Regions from separate parts of the Ligilactobacillus sp. Marseille-Q7487 genome, predicted to be linked through region 1. Evidence: predicted binding sites of a transcription regulator. Region 1 holds the regulator's gene; the other holds the start of a gene.
What was found. Region 1 encodes NrdR, which represses ribonucleotide reductase genes. Its sites were predicted from a motif close to ACACNATATATNGTGT; they were not measured.

Region 1 (3,436 bases):
TGCCAGAATTACCAGAGGTTCAAACGGTCCGTGCAGGTTTAGAAAAATTGGTCCTAGGAACTAAAATTACTAAAGTTGAAATCTTTTATCCTAAGATCATTATTGGAGATACTACTGAATTTTGCGAAAAATTAGTCGGACAAGTGATTGAAAAGATTGATCGAAGAGGAAAATATTTACTTTTTAGATTTTCGAATAACCTAACGATGATTTCACATTTGCGTATGGAAGGTAAGTATTTTGTTTTGCCAAGTAAACAAGAGCCAAAAAAACATACGCATGTTGTTTTTGAGCTAGATAATGGTCAAAAACTTTGCTACAACGATGTTCGCAAATTTGGTAGAATGCAGCTAGTTATAACTGGTCAAGAGGAATCCACGACAAGTTTATGTAAATTAGGACCTGAACCGGTTTTACCTGATTTTAAGGTTAAAGATTTTTATCAAGCGTTACAAGGGAAAAAGAAAGTCATTAAGACTGCTTTACTTGATCAAAGTTTAGTTGCGGGTCTGGGAAATATTTATGTTGATGAAGTTTTATGGATGAGTAAGATTCATCCGCAAACTTTATGTAATAAGATTACTTTTGCGCAGGCTAAAGTTTTACATGCTAATATCATTGAAGAATTAGCTTTAGCTGTTCAAGCCGGTGGGACAACAATTCGCTCGTATACTGATGCATTTGAGCACAGTGGAATGTTTCAATTTAATTTACATGTTTATGGTAAAAAAGGACAACCATGTGAACGTTGTCAAACAAAGATTGAAAAAATCGTTGTTGGTCAACGTGGAACACATTTTTGTCCAAAATGTCAGAAGGTGAGTCGATGACTTATATTTTAGGATTGACTGGTGGTATAGCCACGGGTAAATCAACTGTTAGTGCATATTTAAAAACTAAAGGAGCTCAAATTATTGATGCTGACTTACTTGCTAGAGAAGTTGTTAAGCCCAAAACAAAAGGTTGGCAAGAAATCATAGCAGTGTTTGGAAATGAAGTGTTATCTGCGGATTTAACACTAAATCGACAAAAATTAGGCCAACTAGTTTTTGCCGATGCAGCCAAATTAAAACAGTTAAATCAGATAACGGGTCCTTTGATACATGCATTATTTTTGCAAGAAATTGCAGAAGCTAAAAAAAGAGATGTTAGATTGCTTGTCTTAGATATACCTTTATTGTTTGAAAATAACTATCAACAACTTTGTGATTCAGTGATGGTACTAACAATTCCTGAAAAGTTACAGATTCAAAGAGTAATGAAACGAGATAATTTGACGATGCAACAAGCTAGACAACGCATAGCAAGTCAAATGCCAGATGAACAAAAGAGAAAATTAGCAGATGTTGTCATCGACAGTAGTCAACAACCGTCAAAGACTTGTTTGGCGGTTCAAAAATGGCTAGACTTAAAGAATTTGATAAAATAGGTTATAATAAATATTATAGGTAAGTTTTAAATAACCGAGGTGAAAAAAATGAAATGTCCTCAATGTCAGTGCGGTAGTTCACGAGTAATTGATAGTCGCTCGGCGGATAATGGTCAAGTTATTAGAAGACGGCGTGAATGTGAAAACTGTGGTCATAGATTTACAACTTTTGAACGCATTGAAGTAACCCCACTATTAGTAATCAAAAAAGATGGTACACGTGAAGAATTTGACAGAGAAAAGATTCGTAAAGGGATTGTTCGCGCATCTCAAAAACGTCAAATCGGAATGGATAAAATAAATGAAGTTGTAGAGCTTGTGGAAAAGAAAATTCGTAATTTAGGTGGCAACGAGATAGCCAGTCAATTGATTGGTAAGTATGTTATGGATGAATTAGCCCAGATTGATGATATTGCTTATATTCGTTTTGCTAGTGTTTACCGCGAGTTTAAAGATATGAAAGCATTTGCGACTGAATTAAATGAATTATTAAAAGATGGTAAAAAATAGCTAAGTAGGAGTAATCAAAATGAAAATTTCACCTAAAGATACAGTGATGTTGCAAAGCGTTGCCCCGATAACGTATCAAGATTTGCAGTTCGTTTTGCGTTTATATCAACCGTTAATGGAACCGGTGGGATTTAGTTTATATGCTTTAATCGGGGATTTAGCACAAGAAAAAGAACAACCAATTATGAAAGTATCTGACTTAGAAATGCTTTTAGGATGTGGATTGCAAGCTTTTTATGATGCTAAAAGAAAATTAGAAGCTTTAGGATTATTACGTACATTTTATGCTAAGCAAGGAACTAATTATTATGTTTATGAACTTCAAAAGCCATTGACCCCGACTCAATTTTTTAAAGAGGATATGTTACGTTTATTATTACTACAATTTGTAGGAGAACAGCAGTATCAGTGTTTGGTAGATAAGTTTGTTACTGTTAAGTCGGTTGAAAAAGGTTTGACAGAAGTCAGTTGTAATTTGCTTGATGTCTTTTCGTTGGCTCCACAACAACTTCAACAAAATCTAAAAGCGCCACAGACCGAAGAAACAGCGCAAGTTGAGTTTCCCAAAATAGTTGGAGATTTTGATAAAGAATTTTTTTATGATTTGGTGAAGAATTCTTTTGTTTTAGATGAAGTCGTTTTAGCGAAAATTGAACGTTTATCTTTATTAAAGGCTTTATATGGTCTGACAGAGCAGCAGCTTGTTTCGTTACTAGAAGCTTCATGGTCGATTCAAGATAACGACATTGATTGGGCTGGCTTTGAAAAAAGAATTCAAGAGCAATATGATTGGCAATTAAAAGTTACCGATGAAACGGTAATGAATGCTGAAGTCAAACAGAGTCAAAATATATCAAATAATGAAAATCAAGAATTGCTTAAAGCATGTAGGTATTATCGACCAGTAATGTTTTTACAAATTATTAGAAATAAGAGTGCTAGCTCTCAAGAGGTTAAGTTACTTGAAAATGCCTTGAAAATGGTTCCTGCTGAAGTTGTTAATATTGTTATTCATTATGCAATTATTAACCAAGAATATAGTGTTCTCAATGAAAAATATTTCACTAAGATTATTGCGGATATGAAGGCTAATAACATTATGACAGCCCAACAAGCAATGAACAAGGTACAAGATTTTTATGCAAAGATCGCACAAACTAAGACGCCGGTGTCGTTTAAAAAGACTGTTCGTCAAAAAGGAAAATTACCAAAGTGGGCTACAAATCCAGAATCTATTAAAATTGAACAAGAAAATGTGCCTAGCAGTGCTGAACTAGCTGAAAAACTAAGACGTTTAGATGAATAAGAAAAGAGGTGTTGACATTGCTAAATAAAATTAATGGGTACTTAGAAAATGAAACAAATTTAACTGAAAAATACATTGAGATCATGCAAAAAAAGGTATGGCCTGACAGTGATGTAAAAGCTTTTTTAAAGGATAATCAAGCCCAGCTTACTCCAGAAATCATTAAACGTGGTGAAAGTAAGTTATATGAG
Region 2 (3,436 bases), 690 kb from region 1:
AGCTACTAAAACTGTTGTGTGAAGCGATTTATCAAGCTAGCGATCGACCGTTTTATCGCACTCAAGTCGTAGTTGGCTTAGATGAAGATTTCATGGTCAAGGCTCATTTTGCAATTCCGCAAGGCTATGAGATGAATTTGTTATCATATTTACTTAATTTTCAAGCCTACGATACTACTTATCAACAACGATATCGAGCTTCTAAGGTTTATACTGAAAGTGATCTTTATATATATGCTAACCCGGATTGGAGTCATCCTGATTATCCAGAAGGCCTGGCATTATTTGATGTAAAACATAATGTAGCAGCTATTTTGGGCTTGCGTTATTTTGGTGAATTTAAGAAGGCAACGTTGACTTTGACGTGGGCTTTGGCGCATCGACACGGCTATATCGCCTGTCATGGAGGTGCTAAGACTTTTCATTTTGAAAATCAAGACGAGCAAGTTTTGGCTTTTTATGGATTGTCTGGTTCTGGTAAATCAACGCTTACGCATGCTAAACATTCCGATAAATTTGCGATTACAATCTTACATGATGATGCATTTGTTATCAAAAAAGCTGATGGATCTAGTGTGGCACTTGAACCGGCGTATTTTGATAAAACCAGTGATTATTTACCCAATAGCCCAGAAATTAAATATTTTACAACTTTGATGAATGTTGGTGTGACGCTAGATCAAGCTGGCAACAAGGTTTTGGTGACCGAAGATTTACGCAATGGTAATGGACGAACCATCAAATCACGCTACAGTTCGTCTAATCGAATCGACAAAGAAGCCGCACCGTTGACGGCGGTTTGTTGGATCATGAAAGACGATAGCTTACCACCAGTCGTTGCTTTGCGCGATCCGATCTTGGCTGCGACTTTTGGTGTGACGCTGGCTACTAAACGCTCAAATGCTGAAAATATTTCTTTAAAAAACAAGGATAATCTAGTAATTGAACCTTTTGCTAATCCGTTTCGAGCCTATCCATTGGTAGAAGATTATCTAGATTTTAAGGAATTATTCGCTAAAAATCAGGTCCAATGTTATATCGTTAATACGGATAGCTTTAATGGTTTAAAAATTCCTAAAGAAAAAACTCTAGCTTTACTTGAACAAATTGTCACTAAACAAGCACAATGGCAAGATTTTGGGGCATTACCGCAAATGCAGTATTTAAAGACGGATGATTATCAAGTTGATTGGGAGTCTAAAGTATATCGAAAAAAATTATTTAAACGTCTGCAAACACGTTTTGATTGGGTTCAACAATATAATCAACAACACCTTAATAATCCTTTGCCAAATGAGATCACGGCTAAATTAGCTTTATTGTTAGAAGCTTTACAGTAACTAAAAAAGCCGACGTTGCTGAAAAATAATTTCAGTAGCGTTGGCTTTTTGTTTATTGATAAGGATTCCAGCTATATTTGGCACGCGGTCCACCAATTAACTTAGGTCGTGAACCTAAAAAAGTAACATGAGCTTGCCCAATTTCTTTGATGCTAGTACGAATCGGAATTTGAACGAATTTGACATGCATGCCAATCGCAGTATCACCAATATCCATCCCGGCATGAGCTACAATATGTTCAACTTCAACGGGATCTTTAAATTGTTCAAAAGCTGCTACTTGAGCAGCACCACCAGCATGCAAACTAGGATAGACGCTGACGATTTCTAAATTATACTTACAAGCACAACTTCTTTCTACAACTAAAGCACGATTGAGATGTTCGCAGCCTTGAACTGCTAAAAAAATTCCTTTAGGTTGAAGGACATCTAGTAAGGAACGGATGATTGTTTGACCGATTTCAAGACTAGAGTGTTTTCCGATGTGTTGACCTAAAACTTCACTGCTACTACATCCTAAAACAACGATATCTCCAACTTTAAGTGAAGTTTGATCAAGTAATTCAAGGACTGCTTGTGTAACTTGTGTAGCAATTTTGGTTAAGTGATTGTTCTCCATAAGGCCCTCCTTGGTAAGTAAACGAGCAACATATTATTTATAGTATTATAACGCAAAAAATCTCTTTTTGTGGATAAATTTAGCAAATTTTATTTTAAGCTTAGTTTGATAAGCTTTCACTGTTCTTTCATATGACACAATATATTGTATTCGTTGATTTAACAACATTCTATATCTTGTGTTTAAAATTGACAAGAACACAAGATAAAGTATAAAATGTAATCTAGTAAATATAAAGAGAGCTTAATTTAAAGTCTTAATATGGAGAGGAAATGGATGCTATGATGGAGTTAAAAACAAAGCCAGAGGCAAAGAAAATTGGTTTTGTGATAAAAAAAGATGGATATCAGATGCCTTTTGCAGAATATAAGTTACGATACATATTAGAGCAAGTAGATTTACAAGCACAAAGTTCAGCCTTAATAACTTTACTTATTAGTCACTTGGCCTTAGTGCATCCAGTAACGACAGCTGCTATTTATCAAGAACTATTAAATGTGTTAATCCAAGAAGGATACGAAAAGCAAGCACAACAGATTCAACAAAAACATGAACAACAAGAAAAACAATGGCTAGAGCAAACTAATCCAGAAAAAAGATTGAGTCGTCTACAGTCTAAAGATCCAGCTTTAGTTCATGAAAATGCCAATAAAGATAGTAACGTTTTTAATACGCAACGTGATTTGACGGCCGGAACAGTGGGAAAGACATTAGGCTTAAAGATGATGCCTGAACATGTGGCTAAAGCCCATTTACGTGGTGATATTCATTATCATGATTTAGATTATACCCCTTGGAGTCCGATGACAAATTGTTGCTTAATTGATTTTAAAGAAATGTTGACTAAAGGATTTAAGATTGGCAATGCCGAAGTTGAAAGCCCACGGTCAATTCAAACAGCAACTGCGCAGATGGCACAAATCATTGCTAATGTTGCTTCAAGTCAATACGGTGGCTGTTCAGCTGATCGTATCGATGAGGTATTAGAGCCATTTGCCTTGCGTAATTACGAAAAGCACTTAGCAGAGTCAAAAGATTATATTGATGATCCAGTCCGCCAAAAAGAGTTTGCTAGAAAAAGAACTAAAAAAGATATCTATGATGCGATGCAAGGATTAGAGTATGAAATTAATACGTTGTTTTCTTCGCAAGGACAAACGCCTTTTACTACACTGGGCTTTGGTTTAGGTACATCTTGGGTTTCGCGTGAGATTCAAAAATCAATTTTAAAAATTCGAATCAAGGGACTGGGGAAAGAAAAACGTACGGCAATCTTTCCTAAGCTAGTTTTTACATTGAAAAAAGATTTAAATCTCAAGCCAGGTGATCCTAATTATGACATTAAGCAATTAGCAGTGGAATGTGCAACCAAACGGATGTATCCGGATGTGTTGATGTACGATAAGATTATCGAACTAACAGGGAGTTTCAAAGCGCCGATGGGATGTCGCTCGTTTTTACAAGGATGGCGTGATAA

Region 2: the regulator NrdR is predicted to act here: its motif matches at 2,094-2,109, upstream of nrdD (anaerobic ribonucleoside-triphosphate reductase).

The regions. Positions count from the first base shown of each region.
Region 1 covers NZ_CASCJC010000001.1:1,126,977-1,130,412, reverse strand. Annotated here, with positions in the region: gene mutM (DNA-formamidopyrimidine glycosylase) at 1-830, shown strand, start outside; gene coaE (dephospho-CoA kinase) at 827-1,429, shown strand; gene nrdR (transcriptional regulator NrdR) at 1,478-1,939, shown strand; gene QM017_RS05565 (DnaD domain protein) at 1,959-3,245, shown strand; gene dnaI (primosomal protein DnaI) at 3,263-3,436, shown strand, end outside.
Region 2 covers NZ_CASCJC010000001.1:439,894-443,329, forward strand. Annotated here, with positions in the region: gene QM017_RS02130 (phosphoenolpyruvate carboxykinase (ATP)) at 1-1,340, shown strand, start outside; gene QM017_RS02135 (TIGR01440 family protein) at 1,393-1,959, opposite strand; gene nrdD (anaerobic ribonucleoside-triphosphate reductase) at 2,241-3,436, shown strand, end outside.